3 regions of the Embleya sp. NPDC127516 genome follow, and region 3 is predicted to be linked to each of the others. Evidence: riboswitches for the same ligand, from Rfam matches in the RefSeq annotation. Region 3 holds a riboswitch; each other region holds the start of a gene.

Region 1 (7,288 bases), on a different contig from region 3:
CAGACCGGCCGCACGCAGGTAGCCCTCCGGGGCCGGCTTGCCCTCGCGAACGTCCTCCGCGGTGACCATGTACACCGGTTCGGGCAGTTCCGCCGCGCGCAGTCGCCCGCTCGCCACCTTGCGGGTGCCCGACGTGACGATGGCCCAACGCGCCGCGGGCAGTGCGGCGAGCAGCCCGGCCGCACCGGGGATCGGGATGATGCCGGTGAATTCGCGCTCCTCGCGCTCGACGATCCACCCGGCCTCGACCTCGGCGTCCAGCGTGGGGGCGACCACGCGCACCAGGTCGATGTCGCGGCGGCCGTACGACGCCGCGACCGCCGCGTCCGGGTCCACGCCGCGATCGGCCGCCCACGCCCGCAGGATGCGTTCGATCAGCGGGTGGGAGTCCACCAACACTCCGTCGAGATCGAACAGGATCGCGTCACAGTCGAGCGTGGTGCCGTCGTTCGCCATCCGAACAGGCTGTCAGGAACGGCGGCGGAGCGTCGAGGCCTTCCCGGCTCATGATCACGTCGGGTTGATCGATCACCCACATGGCTCAGCTATTGATCGAAATCGATCATCTTCGGACCTGGGTCAACGGCCCTCGTTGCCTAACTGTCACGTTTGCGCTGATCGTCACCGGCTAGGTGCTCACTACGGCCCGGACGCGCTCACCCCCAGGCGGCAATCATGTACTTGGTCCTCGCTCTGCTTGCACCGATCGTGATGTTCTTGCTGATACCCGGGCTCTCCTGGCTCGAGGACCGCATGTTGGGCTCGCTGACCCCGCCGCCGCCGACCCCGTTGCCCGTGCCCGTGCCGTCCACCGCGCGACCGGCGGTCGAACCCGCCGCGGTGGCCGCGGCCGCCATCCCGACCCCGCTGCCCACCGTGCCCCGGCCGGCCGGGCACACCGTGCGATCGGGTCGACCGCGGCACGCCCGTCGCTCGACCTCGCTGCTCGCCTACCGGCATCACATCGGCCGCCGGCGCCCGCCCCGAGCCCCGGTCTTCCGCTGACCGCCGGTCCCCCGTCCCGGAGCCGACCCTGAGTGAGTCCGCCGTGCCGCCGCCGGTGCGCATCGAGTCCGTACCGCCCGAACTGGGCTCCCCGCTGGGCGCCACACCGCTGTCCACACACGCCGACGTGTGGCACGTGTTGGGCAGCCGTGCGGACGCGGTCCTCAAGCTCGCGACACCGGACGGCACCGCGGCGGCCAATCCGCGCTACTGGGCCCGGGAGGTCGAGGCGTACGAGAGCGGCTTCGCGCACAGCGTCTACGCCGACTTCGGGCTGACCGCGCCTCGGCGACTGCGCGCGGATCCGCGCGAGGACGGGTCGGTCGCGCTGTGGCTGGACTTCGTGCGCGGGCGGTCCGGAACCACGTGGAACGTCACCCGGTGGGCCGATTTCGCCCGGCGACTCGGCGCCGCGCAGGCCGTCCCCCGACCGGCCGGGCCCTCCTGGCTGTTCGAGCGCCCGCCGCCGGTCGGACCACTGGCCGCCCGGACCCTCGAACTGCCGTACGTGCCTTGCCATCTGAACCTGCGGCCGGTGGACCTGATCGCGCGCGACGAGGACGTCGTACTGCTCGACTGGTCGCACGCGGGCTATGGGCTGCCGGGTGAGGACCTGACCGGGTTGATCCTGGCGCACGCGGCCGATCCCGAGCTGGCCGCGACCCTGGACGCCACGCTGCCGGCCGAGTACGCGCGGGGCGCGGAACGGGCCGAGGCGGACGTGCGGATCGCGATCGCGGCGACGGCGCCCGCGAAGTACGGACCCGGTGCGGACGCGGCGACCCGGCGGATGTTGCGGAAGTGGACCGAGGACGCGGTGGGCCGTTGATCCGGGTTCCCTGCCGCGCCCGGCGCACCGGCCCGAGGGTCGGGGCGGCCGGGGCGGCGGGTGCGGCCGGGCGGTCGGTGCGGTCGATTCAGCGGCGCGACCTGCGGATCGCCCAGATCAGGACGAGCACGGTCGCGACCGCGGCGGCGGCGGCCGGCACCGGGCGCCGGCGGATCTCCGCCGAGCCGGTGAGGGTCGCGTGCCGGAGCGGGTCCGGGGTGTGGTCGAAGATTTGGTTGCCGGCGGTGTGTCCGACCTCGACGGTGCGGTCCTTGGCGTGTCCGACCCGGTCACCGGCCAGCTCGCGGGCCTGACCGGCCTTGTGCACGGCCGCGTCCTTGAGCTCCTCGGCGCGGTGTCCGGCCGATTGCTTGAGTTCCTCGGCGCGGTGTCCGGCCGCTTCCTTGAGCTCTCCGGCCCGGTGCTCGACGGCTTCCTTGGCCTGCTCGGCGCGGTGTCCGGCCGCTTCGATGAGCTCTTCGGCGCGGTGGCCGACCGCCTCCTTGGCCTTCGCGGTCTTGTGTCGGGCCGTCTCCTTGGCCTGCTCGACCCGCTGCCGCGCGGCGTCCTTGGCGTGCTCGGTTCGGTCCTGGACGGCGTCCTTGGCCTGCTCGGCCCGATCGCGGGCGGCCTTCCTGGCCTGCCCGGCCCCCTCCCGCGCGGCGTCCTTCGCTTGCCCGGCCCGGTCACGGGCGGCGTCCTTGGCCTCCCCGGCCCGGTCGCGGACGGTGCCCGCGGCCTGTTCGACGGCTTCGCCGGCCGCCGCTTCGAGCCGTTCGGCCCGGCGTCGGGCCCGCCCCGCGGCACGGTCGCTTCCTCGGCCGACCTGCTCCGCGGCCTCACCCACCTTGCGGTGCACCGTCTCGGGCGGCTCGGCCTGGGTCAACTCCTCCACCGCGTGATCCAATTGCTCACGTTTGCGGCTCAGCGTCGGCTCCTGCTGCGGGAGTGCGCTCTGCGTGGGTGATTCGACGGCGGGGGGAAGGACGGTCGGGAACGCGGCGACCTCGTCGGGATCGCGCGACGCGGACCTGCCGCCGGAGTCTCGGCCTGGGGTACTCATCGGTGCGTACTCCTCTTCACGGTCTCGATGTCCTCGCGTCACCGCCGAGGACCGCGCCTGGCGCCTGCCCCGGGGGCGCCCGGTCATTCGTCCTCGGCGGGCCTTCGACGGCCGGGGCCGTCTCCCCGATCCTGCCGGGGGCGCAGACCCGGCAGGACCGAGGACACGGCCCCGGCGTTCGCATTCGTCGATGCCGGATTCGGTGTCTCGTGGCCGAGGCTAGAAACAACCGGGCCGAGGATCCGGGAATGTCACCCGGATGCGCGGCTCGGCGTGTCCGACCGATTCACCCGATCGGCCGCTCCGCGCGGGACCCGACACACGGTTCCCGGTGCCCCGAGCGAACCGAACGGGCAGGCCGACGGTGCTCAGCCCGCGTTCCCCCGACCCGATGCCGACGACCCGATCCGGGTCCGGGTCGGCCGCGGCGGCTTGTCGTGGAAGACACAGTCGCCGCACGTACCGCCCCCGGGGATCCGGTAGTACAGGCAGCACGTGGTGCGGCGGAACGCGCCGAGCGCACCGTGCAGGCCGGTTCCACGCAACCGGCCTGCGGCCAACAGGCCGTCGGCGAACACGCGTGTGGTCGCGACGAGTTCCGGCTCGGTCGGAGCCAGGTGCCGGTGCAACACGCGGGCCGCGCCGACCAGGGCCGACGCGGCGTTGCCCCACAGCAGCCGCTCGGCGACCGGCACCACCGCTCGGGTCGCCCCGGCGAGCGGCACCAGATGCCCGACCAGCACCGCGTCGTGCAGCTGCTCGATCCCCGAGCGATCGTCCGGCACCGGCGCCGGCTCCGGATCGGGCGCCCACAACTCGACCGGCCCGGCGTCCGGGAAGCGCCAGTACGTCCGGGCCGGATCCAGGTCGGGCACCACCCGGCCGAGCACCGCCGCACCCAGTGCCACCGACCACAGCCGCGAGGCCACGCCCAGATACAGGATCGACGCGGCGACACGCGGTTCCTCGGTCCGCAGCCGGGCCCGTACGTGCTCCACCCGGGCCGCCCACGCGGCGGGCGCGGCCGGGTCGTACAGCTCGGCCAACGGCCGAAAGCCCGCGCCGTCGGTGATCGGTCCGGTCCGCAGCTCGAAGTAGGGCCCCACGTCGGCGAGCCGGCGCAGCGGCCCGCCGCCGTGGGACCGCGACCGCCCGCCGGTCAGCGGCTGTCGCCCGGACGCCACAACACATCACCCGCACCGTCGGCGTTGGCCCGCCGGGCGAGGACGAACAGCAGGTCGGACAACCGGTTGAGGTAGCGCGCGGTGAGCGGGTTGACGGTCGCGGCACCGCCTGCCGTCGCCCGCTCGTCCGCCTCGATCAGCGCCCAGGTCGAGCGCTCGGCACGTCGGGCCGAGGTGCGGGCCACGTGCAGCAGGGCCGCGGCCGGGCTGCCGCCGGGCAGTACGAAGGAACGCAGCGCGGCCAGTTCCGCGTTGAACGCGTCGCAGTGCTCCTCCAGCCGGGCCACGTCCGCCTCGGTGATCCGCAGCCGGGTGTCCCCCACGGCGATCGGCGCGCACAGGTCGGCGCCGACGTCGAACAGGTCGTGCTGCAGTTGCGCCAGTACCGCGCGCGTCTGCGGTTGCGGGTCGCCGAGCGCGAGCACGACCCCGATCGCCGCGTTGGTCTCGTCCGTGTCGGCGTACGCCGCCAACCTCGGATCGGTCTTGCGCGTACGGGAGTTGTCGCCCAGCGCGGTCGTGCCGGCATCGCCGGTACGGGTGTAGATCCGGCTCAAAACCAAGGACATGGTCGGCACCGGCCTCTCTCGGGGAAATCCGCCCCGGTTGGTGAGGTGGCGACGACGTGAGTCTCCTGGCTCTCGGATCATCGCTCCTCCCGGCCTTCCGACCCGTCTCGGGGCCGTGGCCGGTTCGGGAGTCGCTCCCCGATCACAGTGGCGGGACCGCGCCGGATTCACACCGGCTTCCTCGTACCGCCGTCGCCTTGCGCCTCCCACCATGACACGCGCGACGGGCCCGGTCCACCGTCGGATCCGGACCACGCGTGCGGGTGAAGCTTGCCGCCGGTCCGCGCGCCGAGCCCCGGACCGGCGCGGGTAAAGCCCAGGATCGGATTCCGAGAGCGGCTCCCTCGGCCGGCGTCGGCCCGGCGGTATCGGCGCCGAAGGGTGCCGACGGGCACCGGAGGGTGCCGGTGAGTCGATCCGCGATCCGGCCGTGCCGGGAAATCAGTGCCGGAGGTATGCGTGTCCACGGTGTCCGGAACACCTGAACCAGCCGGTCCGACGCGTCGGGTGGGTCGGGTACGTCGAGCGGGCGTGCTCCTGGCGTGTTGTGTGTCGCTGTTCGGAGCCGGGTCGGGGCATCCAGCCGCCTGCGCGGGGTGGTTCGGTCCCGAGGGGATGCATCTCACCTCCTCCGTACCGCTCTTCGATGCCGGCTCGGCGCGGCCGACTCCTTCCGCTGCGGACTTCGACGCCGGGTCGGGACATACCGCCCCGCCCGCCGGACCCCTCGGCGCGGGGACGGCAGGCCCCACCCCATCCGCATCGCTGTTGAGCGCCGGCGCCGGGCGCCCCGTCGGGTCCGGCGACCGGGTGCGGTCCAGGGACCAGCCCGAGCCGAACCTGCCACCCGTCCCGCGTGCCGTCGCCGATCGGGTGGGCACTCGCGCCGGGCAGTCGGTGGACGTCCCGGTCCTGGCCGGCGACTCCGGCGAAGGGCTGGTCGTGCTGTCGTACACCAATCCCGAACACGGCCTGGTGCTCCAGCCGGACGAGCGGGGCGACGCGAATTCGGTGCTGCGGTACACGCCGGGGCCGGGCTTCACCGGACGCGACAACTTTCGCTACACGATCGTCGACCGGCTCGGCCGCGAGGCCACCGCGAGCGTGCGGATCGACGTGGCGGCCGGCCCCGGAGCGTCCGGCCGGCCGGTCGAGACCCGGGCGGGCAAGCTCGGCGTCCATCGCGGCGTCGACGAACTCCGCGCGCCCTCCGCCGCGTCGGCGGCGCGTCCGCGCGCCGGGATCGATCCGGGCGGCGGGTCGCTGCTCGTGGCCTTCCTCGGCTCGGCCCTGCTCGGGGCGGGTGTCCTGGCCTTCGTCGCCCACCGGCGGCCGGGCCGGCGGCGGCCCGGCTGAGCGGGCCCGGGTCGCTTCGATCGGCCGTTCGGGGTTCCGTGCCCGGATCGGCGGCTGTTCCGGGGTTCTTCGGCCTGATCGCCCTTCCGGGGCTCTTCCCCCGATCGGCTGCTCCGGGGTTCTTCGGTCTGATGGCCCTTCCCAGGCTCGTCACCCCGATCGGCCCCTCCGGGCCTCCTCGGTCCGGCCGGTGTCGCCCCGGTCAGCCCTTCCGGGCCTCCTGGGTGAGCTGGTAGAGCCCGTACAGCAGCTCGGCGATGCCGACGATCAGCAACACGACACCGATCTTCCCGAGCGCGACCACCGGTGTGTCCACGTCGTCCGCGAACAGCTTCAGGGCTCCGCCCACCACCGCGCTCAACAGGCCGGCCGTCAACGAGCCGCGTGCCTTCGCCACGGTCTTCCTCCTCCACTCGACCTGCGGGTACGGCTATGAGGCTAGGTCCGGGCCCCGGCCCGGCACGCCCTCCGCGGGAACGAACCGGCGTACACACTTCGGCCTAGGCCCTGTCCGGGTTCGCCGCGGCCGGTGGGTTCGTCGGGGCCTCCGGGAATGGGGGCGGGCCCCACCCCCGGAGGGCGGCCAGCCCCATGGGCACGCCCGTTGCACGCTCCTAGCGTGGATCCGGTGCCGTGAACGGGGAGCGGCCGGAACGGCGGAGGGACGAACGTGAGCGGGCGACCGACACGGCCACGACACACGATCGGGGACGAGCGGGAGGGTGCCGGGGCACCGGCCGTCCGGCTCGACGCGGTGCGCAAGGTGTACGGCAAGGGCTCGGCCCAGGTCGCCGCCCTCGACGGGGTCACCCTCGCCTTCGAACACGGGTCGTTCACCGCCGTGATGGGTCCGTCCGGCTCCGGCAAGAGCACCTTCCTGCACTGCGCGGCCGGCCTGGACCGACCCACGTCGGGCACGGTCGCGGTGGCCGGCCGAGACCTCGCCGAGCTGAACGAGAACGCGCTGACCAGGCTCCGTCGGGAGCGGATCGGTTTCGTCTTCCAGGCGTTCAACCTGCTGCCCACCCTCACGGTGGAGCAGAACATCACGCTGCCGCTGCGGTTCGCGGCCAAGCGCGCCGACCATCGGCGGATCCCCGAGGTGATCGCGCGCGTCGGCCTGACCGACCGCGCCCGGCACCGGCCGCACGAGTTGTCCGGCGGCCGGCAACAACGAGTGGCGATCGCCCGCGCGCTGGCCGTGCGCCCCGCCGTGCTGTTCGCGGACGAGCCGACGGGGGCGTTGGACACCCGGACGGCGGCCGAGGTGCTGGGTCTGCTT
Region 2 (7,288 bases), on a different contig from region 3:
CGGGCCGTCGCGGACGGTGCGGTCGCCGGGCAGGTGCACGAGTCGGTCGGCGTACTGCACCACACGTTCCATGCGGTGCTCGGCGACGATCGCGGTGATGCCCAGGTCGTGGACCAGCCGGGTGATCGCGGCGAGTACGTCCTCGGCGGCGGTCGGGTCCAGCGCGGAGGTGGGCTCGTCCAGGACCAGTACGCGCGGGTGCGCGGTGAGCACCGAGCCGATCGCGACGCGTTGCTGTTGGCCACCGGAGAGGGTGCGCAGCGGGCGATGGCGCAGTTCGGCGATGCCCAGCAGGTCCAGGGTCTCCTCGACGCGCTTGCGCATGACCGGCGAGGGGATGGCCAACTGCTCCATTCCGTAAGCGAGTTCCTCCTCGACCGTGTCGGTGACGAAGCCCGCGAGGGGGTCCTGACCGACCACGCCGACCAGGTGCGCGAACTCGCGCGGTGGCCGGGAGCGGGTGTCGATTCCGTCGACGAGCACGCTGCCGCGCAGGGTGCCGCCGGTGAAGTGTGGGACCAGACCGTTGATCGCGCCCAGGAGGGTGGACTTGCCGGCGCCGGTGCGACCGACGACCAGGCACAACTCCCCTTCGGGAATGCTCAGTTCGACGTCGCGCAGCGCAGGTTCCGGCGCGTCGGCGTAGGTGATGGTGACGTCGCGGAATTCGATCACCGGACGGACTTCTCCCTGATGGTGGTGCCGGCATCGGCCGGGCCCGGGGTCGGTGTGCCGGCCGTCGTATCCGGCCGGGGCACGGTGTCGCCGAGCCGGGGCACGGTGAGCGGGGGCGGCGGTGCCAGCCACGCGGGCAGCGCGCCCACGACCAGCGCGAGCGCCGGCAGCGGCGCCAATTCGGGCCACGCGAGCGGGCTCAGCGACGGATAGAGGTTCCCGGCGTCGATCCGGCTGGTCAGGTAGAGCAGCGCACCGGTGCCCAACCCGCACGCGGCGACCGCGAATTCGGCGAACCGCCAGCGATCCGGCAGGTAGACGCTGCGGTTGATCCGCCGGCCGGTGAGCACGAAGCCCATGCCGGCGACCACGATCCCGCCGGGCAGCATGGTCGCGCCCAGATAGCGCGGGGCGCTGCCGTCGAGCAGCGCGTACACCCCCACGCAGACGCCGAGCAGGCCCACCAGGGTCAGTACGCCGGTGAGCAGTCGGATGGCCCGAGGCAGGTGCCGGTTGCGGCCGTACCCGCGCGAGTCCATCGCGGCGGCCAGCGCGAGCGATCGGTCCAGCGCGTCCTGGAGCACCGGGATCGCGATCGAGCGCAGCGCCCGCATGCCCTTCTGCGCGCCGCCGCGCAGCCGGCGGGCCCGGCGTACCCGATGCACGCTCTCGATGAGTTGCGGTGCCACCGACAGCGCGACCACCACGGCCGCGCCCACCTCGTACAGCGCCGCGGGCACCGCCTTGAGCATGCGTTTCGGGCTCGCGAGTGCGTTCGCCGCGCCCAGGCACACGATCATCGTGGCCAGCCGCAGCCCGTCGTAGAACCCGCCCAGCACGTGCTCCAAGCCCACCGGGCCGAACAGGTGGATGCCCGCCGCCCACGCGGGCAACGGGATCTCCGGGAGGTCGACGAGCACATGGCCGCTCGCCGCCCCCGCACCGAAGATGATCCGGAACAACACGCGCATCACGATGATGAACAGGCCCAGGAACAGGTACATGCGAAAGGCCAGAGCCCACGGCGCGTCGCCGCGTCGGTTGGCGACGACGAACCCGGCCACGGCCAGGATCAGCGCCAGCAGCAGCGGATTGGTGGTGCGACTGGCGGCAGTGGCCAGGCCCAGGGCCCACAACCACCACGCGCCGGGATGCACGGTGCGCGGCAAACGCCCGCCGCCGCGCCGGAACGCGGCGGCGATCGGCGTTTGTTTCGGGTGGGGCACGGTCATCCCGATCCGTCCGCGCGTGTTCGCCGGCGCCAGGCGGTGAACCCGGCCGCCGCGCAGATGGCCACGAACAGGGCGATGCCGACGATGGTCATGGTCGGGATTCCGTCCTGCTTCTTCGTCGCCAACTCCTCGCCACCGGTCCACGTCTGACCTTGTGGCGTGACGCCCGAGGGCTGCGCGGACGGTGCGGCGGAACCGGGCTCACTCGCCGCCGCGGTCGGCTCCTCGCTCGTGGGCGCGGCGGGCGGCGGCTCGGATTCCATCGGGTTGCCGGACACGCCGGGCCCCGGGGCGAGCGGATCGCTCCCCGAGGTGCCGGCGCCGGTACCGGTCGTGGTCGAACCGTTGGACGTGGTCCCGGCGGACGTCGAACCGGTCCCGCCGGCACTGGAGTTGCCGCCCGGGGCGGTCGACGTCGTGCGGTTGGCGCCGTTGCCCTGCGGCGGTTGCGGGTTGTCGGTCCGGGGTGGCGGGTCCTGCGTCGCGGGTGCCGCCGGGCGCTTCGGTGCCACCCGGGGTGGCGGGTTGGTGGTCTCGGTCTTGTTCTTGGAGAACGACCAGCCCTCGAAGCTGCCGAGCGGTGGCTTGCGGTTCATCACACCCCACTGGCTGTACGTCCACGAACCGCCGTTGGACGAGTGCCAGTACGACCAGTACGCGGAGGCCGGCGGCGTGTCGATGCACGCCTCGGAGTTCGCGCCGGGCCTGCCCTCGACCCGGCAGATGAACGCCTCGCCCCAGCGGGCCACACCGGCGATCTCGATACCCGCGTTCTTCAGCGCGGCGTGACCGGTGGCCTGGTCACCTCGTGCGCAGCGCACGATGGTCGTGCCGCCCAGTTCCTGGAAGTCGATCACCACCGTCACACCGTTGGCGTCCGGGCAGTAGCCGGGGGTGCCCTTGGAGGTGTCGACCGCGTGCGCGGTCGGCGCGGCCACGGTGACCTGGGCGGTGGCGGGCAGCGCGAGCAGGGCCAGCGCGGTGACCACGCGGGCTGTTCGGCCGCCACTCCCACGGCGCCTCATGTGCGCTTTCCGTTCGTGCGCCGCGCGCCGGCACGCACGGCGAGGCCGGTGCCGACCAGTCCGAGGGAGAGCATGAGCAGTCCGCCGACCTGGGCGCCGGTTTTGGCGAGGCTTCCGCCGCCGCCCTTCGTGGTGCCCCCACCGCCCGAGCTGCTCGTGCCGCCCGACACCGAGCCGCCGGTGCCGGCGGTGGTGGTCGTCGCGGACGCGGTGATCGACGCGCTCGCGGTCTGGGTGAGCGAGGTGGTGGGTGTGCCGGACGTCGACGCGGACGGCGTTTGGGACCCGGTGTGAGTGGCCGAGCCGGTGGGCTTGGGGGTGCCGGAGTCGGTCGGCTTCGGCGAGGTCGAGGCGGTGCCGGTCGGCTCGGTGGGGGCCTTGCCGAGGTCACCCAGCGGGACATCGGCCAGCACGAGCAGGGCCTGCGGGGTCGCGCGGCGCCATTGGTCGCGCTGGAAGTCCGGAATACCCTCGGCCTGGGCCGAGGTGAGGGCCTCCGCGTTGTAGGCGATCGTGCCGATCTCCTTGTCGGCGGCGCCCGCGTTGTCCTTGGTGATCTGGTGCTTGACCACCCACGCGGCGGCCTTGTCCGCCTCGGCCCGGTAGCCGGCCGCGTGCAGGGCCTGGCCGGCCAGGCCGGTGCTGTTGGTGTTCGATGCCGCGGTGGGTCCGGAGCCGCCGAACGAACCGTCCTCGCGCTGCTCGGACTTCAGCCAGTCCACGCCCTTCTTCGCTGCGGCCGCGGCGCCGACCGACTTGCTCTCGGTCGCCGCCGAGAGCAGCGCCTGCACGGCCATGCCGGTCGAGTCCGGGTCCAGCACGGTGGTCGGGGTGTCCTGGCAGGTCGAGCCGGTGCTGCCCAACTGACCCGGATACAGCCGGAATCCGCCGCTGGGGCACTGCTGCTTGATCAGGAAGTCCACCGCGCTCTGCGGCACCCCGCCGCTGCGGGCCAGACCCAGCACGGCCAGCGACTGCCCGAACGCGTTGCTCGAGTCGGGACTGCCGGTGAGCTTGTCCCGGATCCGACCCGCGTCGTCGCCGGCGTCCGCCCCGGCGATCAGGTCCAGCGTCTCGGCGCGCATGTCCAGGCCGCCGAACCTGGTCGGATCGCGGTCGGCGATCACGGCGGCGAAGAGCACCTTCGCGGTGGCACCCGCAATCCGCGAGCCGGGCATGCCCCACTCCTCGGCGCTGTTGTACTTGCGGATGTTGGCGGCCACCGCGTCCGCGGCGGCCTTGACCGCGGCGGGCTGTGAGCGGGTGGCCGACAACGCCATCATCGTGTCGATGGTCAGGCCCCAGTCGGAGCCGGCGAACCCCGGTATGCCGCCGTCGACCAGTTCCCCGGCCTGCCATTTCGCCGCCGCGACGGCGTTGTCGGCGTGCGGGTTCGCGGCGTCTGCCGACGCGGAGAAGACGGGAGAGGCCGCGACCAGGACCGCGCCGCAGACCGCGACGGCGCCGGTGTTCCTCACGGTGAGCCAGGACATCGATGGGACCCTTCCGAGACCAACGCGTCCCGGGAGCCGACCAATGCGGGCATCGGTCGGGCGTCCGGGCCTCAGCGTGTAGTCCACGACAGCTGGAGCCTTCAATTCGTACGCACCCAGGCATTCCGACTCGCGGCGGCCTTTCGGCCGCCGCCTACGGTTGCGGGTCAGTGCCGGACTTCGACCGGCTTCCCCTGGGTTTCGAACTATGAAGTTGAGGGTGCCGACACACGTCGGCGTGTGGAGCATACGGAGCATTCCGGCTGTCGGACAACAGCACGAGCATGCGATCAACGGTGCCGTGCGTCACCAACCGTGAGCCCGCGGTGGACAATCGCACGCCGTTCGGGCACGCATGGCCGCCGCAACAACCCGGACCGCCGGGGCGGGGCGTGCCTTCCCCGCCCCGGTGGTCCCGACTCAGGACGCGGCGTCGGGGAGCGTCACCCGTACCCCGCGCGCCGCCGCCACCAGGTTCTCCAACGAGGCGCGAACCTCGGGCCAGCCGCGGGTCTTGAGGCCGCAGTCGGGGTTGACCCACAGCCGCCCGGCGGGGATCGCGGTCAGCCCCTCGTGCAGCAGAGCGGTCACCTCCTCCGCACTCGGGACGCGCGGGGAGTGGATGTCGTACACACCGGGACCGGCCTCGCGCGGATAGCCGTGGGCGGCGAGCTCCCGGGCGACCTGCATGTGCGAACGGGCGGCCTCCAGGCTGATCACGTCGGCGTCGAGGTCGTCGATCGCCTGCACGATGTCGCCGAACTCGGCGTAGCACATGTGCGTGTGGATCTGGGTGGCCGCGCGCACGCCGGAGGTGGTCAGGCGGAACGACTCGGTGGCCCAGGCCAGGTATTCGGCGCGGTCCGCGGCGCGCAGCGGCAGTGTCTCGCGCAGCGCTGGTTCGTCCACCTGGATGACCGAGGCCCCCGCGGCCTCCAGGTCGCGGACCTCGTCGCGCAGCGCCAGGGCGACCTGCCGGGCGGTGGTTCCGAGCGGCTGGTCGTCGCGCACGAAGGACCACGCGAGCATGGTGACGGGGCCGGTGAGCATGCCCTTGACGGGGCGGTCGGACAACGACTGGGCGAACGAGGTCCAGCGCACGGTCATCGGCTCGGGACGGGAGATGTCGCCGGCCAGGATCGGCGGGCGCACGTACCGGGTGCCGTACGACTGGACCCAGCCGTGCCGGGTGGCCACGTATCCGGTGAGTTGTTCGGCGAAGTACTGCACCATGTCGTTGCGTTCGGCCTCGCCGTGCACCAGGACGTCGATTCCGGCCTTCTCCTGGAAGGAGATCACGTCGCGGATCTCGGACTCGATGCGTTCCTCGTAGCCCGCCTCGTCGATGCGTCCGGCGCGCAGGTCGGCGCGGGCGGTGCGCAGTTCGCCGGTCTGCGGGAAGGAGCCGATCGTGGTCGTCGGCAGCAACGGGAGTCCCAGGTGGGCGCGTTGGGCCGCGGCGCGCTCGGCGTAGGGCAGGCTGCGCCGGCCGTCCGCGTCGGTGACCGCGGCGGCGCGGGCACGTACGGCGGGGTCGCGGGTCAGGGCGGAGGTCTTGCGCGCGGCCAGGTCGGCCCGGTTGGCGGCGAGATGGGTCGCGATGGTGTCCGTGCCCTGGCCCAGGCCGCGGGCCAACGTGACGATCTCCTCGGTCTTTTGCCGGGCGAAGGCGAGCCATCGGGAGACCTGCGGGTCGATGTCGCGCTCGTCGCCGGCGTCCAGGGGCACGTGCAACAGGGAGCAGGACGCGGACACGTCGACGCGCTCGGCCAGGCCCAGCAGGGTACCCAGGGTGGCCAGCGACCTGCCGAGGTCGTTGATCCACACGTTGCGCCCGTCGACGACGCCGGCGACCAGGCGCTTGCCGGGCAGTCCGCCGACGGCGGCCAGGGCGTCCAGGTTGGCGAACGCGGCTCCGGTGAAGTCGAGGGCGAGCCCCTCGATCGGCGCCTTGGCCAGGATCGGCAACGCCTCGCCGAGGCGGTCGAAGTACGAGGCGACCAGCAGCCTGGGCCGGTCGGTGAGCGCGCCGAGGTCGCGGTAGGCGCGTGCGATGGCGTTGAGTTCGGCGAAGCTGCGGTCCTGGACCAGCGCGGGTTCGTCCAGTTGCACCCACTCGGCGCCGGCCGCGCGCAGGTCGGCGAGCACCTCGGCGTACACCGGCAGCAGTCGATCCAACAGGGTCAGCGGCTGGAAGTCGGCCGCGACGCCGGGCGCGGGCTTGGCGAGCAGGAGGTAGGTGATCGGGCCGACCAGTACGGGGCGGGCGGTCAGGCCCTGTGCGATGGCCTCCTCGAACTCGGCGACCTGCTTGGCGGAGTTCGCGGAGAACACGGTGTCGGGGCCGAGTTCGGGGACCAGGTAGTGGTAGTTCGTGTCGAACCACTTGGTCATCTCCAGCGGCGCCACCTCCTGGGTGCCGCGCGCCATCGCGAAGTAGCCGTCCAGGGCGTCGGCTTCGACGGCCGCACGGTGGCGGGGCGGGATCGCGCCGACCATCACGGTGGTGTCCAGGACGTGGTCGTAGAGCGAGAAGTCGCCGGTGGGCACCTCGTGTACACCGGCATCGGCGAGCCGATCGCGGTTGGCGCGGCGCAGTTCGGCCGCGGTCTCGCGAAGCCCGTCGGCGGTGACCCGACCGGCCCAGTAGCCCTCGATGGCCTTCTTCAACTCCCGGCGCGGGCCCTGTCGGGGGTAGCCGTACACGGTGGCGCGGGTTGCCGCGGCTGCGGACTTGGTGGTCACGGAACTCTCCTTCGCGAGTTGTCTCCGGAATCCCGGGACGGATCGAGGGCGCGAAGGGATGGCAAGCCGCCGGGGCGTTTCGGCGCTGTCGCGCACGTGTGCCACCGGGGTTGTCCGC
Region 3 (7,288 bases):
CCGCGCACAGCCCACGCTCGCCCGCGCCGGTGATCACCACCAGTCGCACGTCCTCGTCGTGCTCCCACGCGGTGAGCGCGGCGTCGATCCCGCGAACCATGGCGTGGGTGAGGGCGTTGAGCGCCCGGGGCCGGTTGAGCACGATCCGGCCCAGGCCCGCCTGACGGCGGGTCAGTACCGTCTCCTGCTCCGTCGTGGAGGTCATCGGGTCGCTCCGATCAGTCCGCGCGCGACGATCACGCGCATGATCTCGTTGGTTCCTTCGAGGATGCGGTGCACCCGCAGGTCGCGGACGATCTTCTCGATGCCGTAGTCCGCGAGGTAGCCGTAGCCGCCGTGCAGTTGCAGCGCGCGGTCGGCCACCGAGAAGGCGGTGTCGGTGGCGAACCGCTTGGCCATCGCGCACAGTTGCGGCGCGGCAGGATCGCCCTGGTCCAGGCAGGACGCCGCGTGCCGGACCAGCGTGCGCGCGGCCTCCAACTCGGTTGCCATGTCAGCGAGTTCGAAACGCAACGCCTGGGCGTCGATCAGCTTGGCGCCGAATGCCTCCCGATCGGTGAGGTGAGCCACGGCGGCGTCGAGGGCCGCCCCCGCGCCGCCCAGCGAGCAGGCGGCGATACCGATCCGGCCGCCGTTGAGGCCGCCCATCGCCATCCGGAAGCCGTCGCCCTCGGCGCCCAGCCGGTGGGAGACCGGCACACGCACGCCGTCCAGGACCACCTGGCGGGTGGGCTGGGCGTTCCAGCCCATCTTCAGCTCGTTCGCGCCGAAGGACAGCCCGGGTGAGTCGGCTTCCACGACGAACGCGGAGATCCCGTCGGCGCCGTCCCCGCCGGTCCGCGCCATCACCGCGTACACCGCCGAGGACCCGGCGCCGGAGATGAACTGTTTCACCCCGTGCAGGACATAGTGGTCCCCGTCGCGCACCGCGCGCGTGCGCAGTGCGGCGGCGTCGGACCCCGCGCCCGGTTCGGTCAGGCAGTAGCTGGCCAGACCGCGCATCGCGCACAGGTCCGGGAGCCACCTGTGGCGCTGCTCGGCGTTGCCGTGGCGGTCGATCATCCAGGCGACCATGTTGTGGATGGAGTAGTAGGCGGCGATGCTCGGGCAACCGCCGGCCAACGCCTCGTAGATCAGTGCGGCGTCCAGTCGGCTCAGACCCGAACCGCCCACGTCCTCACGGACGTTGATGCCGCCGAGACCGAGGTCGGCGCCCTTGCGCAGGACATCGACGGGGAAGTGCTTGGTGCGGTCCCACTCGATCGCGTGCGGGGCGAGGTGCTCGCGGGCGAAGTCCCGCGTCGTCTCGACGATCGCGAGCTGATCCTCGGTGAGGGTGCTCATCGGGTCAGCCCATCGTGGGGATGGTGAAACTCGCGGCCTCGCGTGCACCGGAGAACCAACGCGAGGTGATCGTCTTGGTCCGGGTGTAGAAGCGGATCGAGTCGGGTCCGTGCTGGTTGAGGTCGCCGAATCCGGACCGCTTCCACCCGCCGAACGTGTGGTAGGCCACCGGTACCGGGATCGGCACATTGACGCCGACCATGCCGGTGTTCACTCGGCGACCGAAGTCGCGGGCGGTGTCGCCGTCGCGGGTGAAGATCGCCACGCCGTTGCCGTACTCGTGCTCGCTCGCCAGTCGCAGCGCGTCCTCGTAGTCGGCCGCGCGCAGCACCGACAGGACCGGACCGAAGATCTCCTCGCGGTACACCCGCATCGAGGGCGTGACGTGATCGAACAGCGACGCGCCGACGAAGTAGCCGTCCTCGTGGCCGGGGACGCGCACGTCACGGCCGTCGACGAGCAGCTTCGCGCCCTCGCGCACGCCGATGTCCAGGTAGTCGTGCACCCGAGCGAGCGCGTCCCGACCCACCAACGGGCCGAAGTCGGCGTCGCGATCGTGGGAGGGGCCCACCCGCAGCGTGGCGATGCGCTCGACGAGCTTGGCCACCAGCGCGTCCGCGGTCTCCGCGCCGACCGGAACCGCGACGGAGATCGCCATGCAGCGCTCGCCCGCGGAGCCGTATCCGGCGCCGATCAGGGCCTCGACGACCTGGTCGAGGTCCGCGTCCGGCATCACGATCAGATGATTCTTGGCGCCGCCGAAGCACTGGGCGCGCTTGCCGCGCGCGGTGGCCGAGGTGTACACGTACTCGGCGATCGCGGTCGAGCCGACAAAGCCCAGCGCCTGGACGCGCGGGTCCTCCAGCAGTGTGTCGACGGACTCCTTGCCGCCGTTGACCACGTTCAGCACACCCGGCGGCAGTCCCGCCTCGAGGAAGAGCTCGGCCAGGCGCAGCGGTACCGAGGGGTCGCGTTCGGACGGCTTGAGGACGAACGCGTTGCCGCACGCGATGGCCGGGGCGATCTTCCACAGCGGGATCATCGCCGGGAAGTTGAACGGGGTGATGCCGGCGACCACACCGACCGGCTGGCGCAGCGAGTGCACGTCGATGCCGGTACCCGCGTTGTCGGTGAACTCGCCCTTGAGCAGGTGCGGGATGCCGACGGCGAACTCCACAACCTCCAGGCCGCGTTGCAGGTCACCGTGGGCGTCGGCGATGGTCTTGCCGTGCTCGGCCGACAACAGCTCGGCGAGCGAATCGCGTTCGGGCTCGACCAGTTGCAGGAATCGGGAGAGCACCCGGGCGCGCTTTTGCGGGTTCCAGGCGGCCCACGCCGGTTGTGCCTGCTCGGCGTCGGCGATCGCCGCCAGCGTGTCGGCGCGGTCGGCCAGCGGGACGCGCGCCTGCACGCGTCCGGTGTTGGGGTCGTACACGTCGCCGAACGCGCCGGACGCGCCTTGGACGTGCTTGCCGCCGATGAAGTGGGAAAGCTCGCGGACCATGAACGACCTGTCTCTCGTCAGGTGCGATCCGGAGGCGGGGCAATGACCCGACCACGGCAACCGCCGCTTCGGGGAGCGGAGTTGCCGAGGTCGGGTGGCACGTGAGGGTGGTCAGGCGAGCCCGACGACCTCGACGTTCGCAAGATCGTCCGGGGCGAGTGCGCAGACCGGCGTCATGCGTGTTTGCTCCATCCTCGTGGACAACACGGATATACCCGCGGCCGGTATCCTGACTTCCGGATCGACACACGCCGCCCGCCTTCCCGGCTTTCGCCAGTGGCGTGGTGCCTCGGCAGCGCACTCCCCGGTCACAGTGGCGGGACCGTGCCGGATTCACACCGACTTCCCTGCACCGCGGACCTTGTAGTTCAAGACGATATAGTCGGACGTCCTAGTAAGTCCAGCGCCGATCGAGCTTGATCGCGTGCGGGAGCGACGTGACGAGGTGGCGGTCCGGGCATCGCGAGGACGTCACCGCCGGAACGGGGGCGGCGGGTGCACGCGTGCGCACGTTCGACGTGTGGTGCCGGTGCCTTGCCGTGCCGGAGGGGGATCTGCGCCCGCCTGCGCGGCTATCGGATGTGCTTCGGCTCCGTGACGGCCGTGGTGGGTTCGAGCCGCACCGCCGCGGCGGCGCACGCCTCGACTCGGGCGCGGGCAAGTCCGATGGCCGGGTGGGCGTACGCCAGACGCTCCGCGTTCGCCAGTGCGGCGCGGGCGGCGTCCGGGTCGCCCGCGGCGGCCGAACAGATCGCAAGCAGACATTCGCACTCGGCGCCCATCCAGCGACTCCGTTGCCGTGCGGCGCGCCGACGCCATCGGCGAGCCCGCGCCGCCGCCCGCTCCACGCGCCCCTCGTACAGGTCCAAGGCGAACTCGGCCACGCAGCCCCTGCGGCGATGGGCCCGCCCGGAACCCGCCACGGCGGGGCGCAGTGTGGGCAACATCGCGGCCGCGTCCGCCGAACCCTGGACCAGCAGCATCGCGGAGAAGTCGGTGTGCGCGTGCGACATCATGCGGCCGAGCGCGTCGTCGCGAGGATGCGCCGCCGACCACCGGCGCACGACCTCCGCCCCCGCCGGGCCGTGTCCTCGCGCGAAGAGCACCATGCACTGGGACACGGCCCCGAGCGCCTGACCCACAGGCGTGTCGGGAAAGCCCTTGCTGTGCTCGTGCGCCCCCTCGACGTCACCACGACGCAGCGCGCGGATCACCTGCGCGTTCCGCTTCAGCGCGACCCGGTCCGCCTTGGAAGGCAACAGCGGCAACCCCACACCGGCTCGTTGGTGCATTCCCAGCCCCAGGAAGGCCAGGTAGCCCAAGAGCAGCCCCGCGACGATCCCCGAGGGACCTCGGACCAGCAGAAACGGGACCGCGAAGGAGGCCGCGAGGGATAGCGGCAAAATCACCCGAACAAGTATGCGCACGACGAGAGTATGGGGGTCACCGGGCGCGGACGACATGCGGTGCCGATGGTTTCCGGCAGACCTGTCCGCACGGACCGCCGCCCCATGGGGTGTCGCATACCGATGCAAGTACTGATGCGTGACTGATTCCGAGGCGCTCGATCGTCCGTAACGTCTTGACCTGCGGAAAGCAGGACTGGAACCGCGCAGGACAAAGCACTGGAACCCGTCGGGCACGCCCGGCGGAGCGACCCGGAAAGGACGGACGCCATGAGCGCCGCCATCGACTACACCGCCACCGTCGAGAACTACCTGGCCGGCTGGAACGAGCCGGACGCGGACAAGCGCCGCGCGCTGGTGGCGTCCGCGTTCACCGAGGACGCCACGTATACCGACCCGCTGGGTGCCGTGGTCGGGCACGACGGGATCACCGGCCTCATCGGCGTGGTCCAGGGCCAATTCGCCGGACTGGTGTTCACCCTCGGCGGCCCGGTGGACGGGCACCACGACGTCGTCCGGTTCCAGTGGCACCTCGGCCCCGAGGGCGCAGAGGCGCCGGTCGTCGGGTTCGACGTCGCGGTCCTGGATGCGACGGGCCGGATCAAGGCCGTACACGGCTTTCTCGACAAGGTCCCCGCCGGTCTGTGACGCACGGGCCGCCGCGGCCCGGACCGATCGACGCGCGCCCGCATACCGCGGGTCCGGGCGGCGCCCTTCCCTTCCCGGATCCGCGTCCCCCGAGGAACCCGAACGCACCTGCCGGACCGGCTGCCCGTCGGCCCGTCGCCCGGCAGCGACCCCGACGCAATGCCCCCACCGCTCGTGGAATCGACCCCCCGAAGGAGTAGCCATGCCCGCCTACATCATCGCCAACCTGCAGGACGCCGCCCCGCACCCCGAGATCGCCGACTACATCGAACAACTCCCCGGCACCTTCCGGCCCTACGGCGGCCGTTACCTCGTGCACGTCACGTCCCACGAGGTGCTGGAGGGCAGTTGGGCCGGGAGCGTCGTGATGATCGGCTTCCCCGGGGTCGCCGAGGCGCGGGCCTGGTGGGACTCGCCCGCGTACCGCAGGATCGCGCCACTGCGCTCGCGGCACATCAAGGGCGACATCATCCTGATCGAGGGCGTGCCGGAGGGGTACGACCCGAGCGGCGCCGTACAGGCCCTGCGCGCCGAGTAGCGCTCGGGTTCGGCTGGTGGTCAGCCCGTGCCCAGAGCGTCCGCCGCCCTGGTCAGGTCCGCGGCGATGTGGTCCCAGTCGGGTCCGTGCAGCCACAGGTTCTCGGCGGCCTCGCGCATCAGCGCCGGCTCGTCCGGGCGTTGCAGGAGCACGAGCCGGTAGGACAGGTTGCGGATCCAGACCGGCAGGCGGCCGTCGACCAGGTGCGGGGACAACTCGCGCAGCATGGCGAGGATCGAATCCGCGTCGGCGAAGGTCAACTCCTCGACGAAGTAGGACTCGCGGTGTTCGAGGTCGCACGGCGGCGTGGGTCGGTACTCGTCGCCGTAGAGGCAGCGTGCGTGCTCCGTCAGGCTGCTGTGCATGTCCCGGAGCCTACGACACCACGACAACCCTCGTGGTCCGATCGCGCCCCTCTCGATTTGATAGGCAAGTGGATACTTGCCTATGGTGGTGGGCATGACGGAGGACGTCTTCAAGGCCCTGGCCGACCCCACCCGTCGGCGCATCCTCGACGAGCTGGTGGAACGGGACGGCCAGACCCTGTTCGAGATATGCAGCCGGTTGGTGACCAAGCACGGTCTCGCCTTGTCCCGCCAGGCGGTCAGCCAGCACTTGGCCGTCCTCGAATCCGCGGGTCTTGTGCTTTCGCGGCGTCAGGGCCGCTACAAGTTCCACGAGCTGACCACCGAGCCCCTTGAGCGCATCGTGACCCGTTGGCTCAAGCCCGACGCATCCGGGAGCACGCCATGAGGATTCACCTTTCCAGCGTCTTCGTCGACGATCAGGAGAAGGCCCTGCGCTTCTATACGGACGTGCTGGGCTTCGTGAAGAAGGCCGAGGTCCCCCTCGGCGAGGTCCGGTGGTTGACCGTGGTCTCGCCGGAGGATCCCGACGGGACCGAACTGCTGCTGGAGCCGGACGGCCATCCCGCGGTGAAGCCGTACAAGTCGGCGCTGGTCGAGGACGGCATCCCGGCCGCGTCCTTCGCCGTGGCGGACGTGGACGCGGAGTTCCACCGGCTGAACGAACTCGGCGTGCGGTTCACCCAGAACCCGCTGAAGATGGGCCCGGTCACCACCGCGGTCTTCGACGACACCTGCGGCAACCTGATCCAGATCGTGCACAGCGCGTAGGAACCCCACGCAGGCACGGCCCCACCCACGCGCCCGCGCCGACCCGCCCGAACCACGCCGCTCGCGGCGTCGAGCGGCGAGGGCGCGATGAATCGGTGGAAGTACGAGTCGATCCGGTCCGGCTTCTCGGCTTTCGCCATCGGATTTGGGGCTACCGATCAACGCGCGCACGTTTTCGGGCGTCAGGCGCCGGTAGCGGTACTCGGTCGTGTCCGTGACCATCCTTCTCGTCTTGGGGAGGCTCGGTGGTTCTCAACTCGCCGCCGCGCGTCCTTCCTTCCGGTAGTCGGTGCAGGTGATGGCCGTCCGGGGAACACCGTGCTCCCGGACGAGCAGTCGCCGCGCCCCTTTGACCAGCCCGCTTTCGCCTGCGATCCAGGCGTACGGGGCGGCGGCGGGATGTCGGTGTCCGCCAGGGCCCGCAGAGCCCGTCGTCCCGGCGTCTCGTGCGCCGCCCGACCGTGGATCCAGCGCATATCCGGCCCTCAGCCTCGGCCACTACGTGCTGGGCCACACCATCGAGGAGCAGGCCCAGGCTCAGTTGTCCGCGGACGGGATCTGGAAGGACCGGAAGGATGCCTTGGTGGTGGGGCGGCCGGACTCCGAGTACGCGCGCACTGCGCTGACGTCGGCGTTCGATGCGGACCCGGCCGAACGCTTCGCCTACGGTGTGCGGCTGATTCTCGACGGCGTCCGCCGCGAACTCCCCGAC

The links. Region 3 has a riboswitch for cobalamin ahead of ACIRL2_RS36860 (CoA-acylating methylmalonate-semialdehyde dehydrogenase). Riboswitches for the same ligand answer to the same signal wherever they lie in the genome.
Region 1: it holds a riboswitch for cobalamin, as region 3 does, so the genes downstream of both, ACIRL2_RS24215 (cob(I)yrinic acid a,c-diamide adenosyltransferase) here and ACIRL2_RS36860 (CoA-acylating methylmalonate-semialdehyde dehydrogenase) in region 3, are expected to answer to the same signal.
Region 2: it holds a riboswitch for cobalamin, as region 3 does, so the genes downstream of both, ACIRL2_RS09950 (prenyltransferase/squalene oxidase repeat-containing protein) here and ACIRL2_RS36860 (CoA-acylating methylmalonate-semialdehyde dehydrogenase) in region 3, are expected to answer to the same signal.

What each region holds. Positions count from the first base shown of each region.
Region 1 is NZ_JBIWJT010000012.1:171,431-178,718, reverse strand. It holds gene ACIRL2_RS24240 (HAD-IA family hydrolase) at 1-456, opposite strand, end outside; gene ACIRL2_RS24235 (hypothetical protein) at 718-1,005, shown strand; gene ACIRL2_RS24230 (phosphotransferase) at 1,049-1,834, shown strand; gene ACIRL2_RS24225 (hypothetical protein) at 1,923-2,897, opposite strand; gene ACIRL2_RS24220 ((2Fe-2S)-binding protein) at 3,266-4,081, opposite strand; gene ACIRL2_RS24215 (cob(I)yrinic acid a,c-diamide adenosyltransferase) at 4,057-4,650, opposite strand; cobalamin riboswitch at 4,709-4,835, opposite strand; gene ACIRL2_RS24210 (Ig-like domain-containing protein) at 5,461-6,006, shown strand; gene ACIRL2_RS24205 (DUF5708 family protein) at 6,209-6,403, opposite strand; gene ACIRL2_RS24200 (ABC transporter ATP-binding protein) at 6,677-7,288, shown strand, end outside.
Region 2 is NZ_JBIWJT010000004.1:445,411-452,698, forward strand. It holds gene ACIRL2_RS09935 (ABC transporter ATP-binding protein) at 1-675, opposite strand, end outside; gene ACIRL2_RS09940 (CbiQ family ECF transporter T component) at 672-1,907, opposite strand; gene ACIRL2_RS09945 (hypothetical protein) at 1,904-2,932, opposite strand; gene ACIRL2_RS09950 (prenyltransferase/squalene oxidase repeat-containing protein) at 2,929-4,425, opposite strand; cobalamin riboswitch at 4,523-4,664, opposite strand; gene metE (5-methyltetrahydropteroyltriglutamate--homocysteine S-methyltransferase) at 4,846-7,170, opposite strand.
Region 3 is NZ_JBIWJT010000025.1:130,019-137,306, forward strand. It holds gene ACIRL2_RS36850 (enoyl-CoA hydratase/isomerase family protein) at 1-205, opposite strand, end outside; gene ACIRL2_RS36855 (acyl-CoA dehydrogenase family protein) at 202-1,344, opposite strand; gene ACIRL2_RS36860 (CoA-acylating methylmalonate-semialdehyde dehydrogenase) at 1,349-2,848, opposite strand; cobalamin riboswitch at 3,050-3,220, opposite strand; gene ACIRL2_RS36865 (hypothetical protein) at 3,421-4,257, opposite strand; gene ACIRL2_RS36870 (nuclear transport factor 2 family protein) at 4,525-4,902, shown strand; gene ACIRL2_RS36875 (DUF1330 domain-containing protein) at 5,105-5,440, shown strand; gene ACIRL2_RS36880 (hypothetical protein) at 5,461-5,805, opposite strand; gene ACIRL2_RS36885 (ArsR/SmtB family transcription factor) at 5,900-6,193, shown strand; gene ACIRL2_RS36890 (VOC family protein) at 6,190-6,576, shown strand; gene ACIRL2_RS36895 (SIP domain-containing protein) at 6,829-7,065, opposite strand; gene ACIRL2_RS36900 (hypothetical protein) at 7,079-7,288, shown strand, end outside.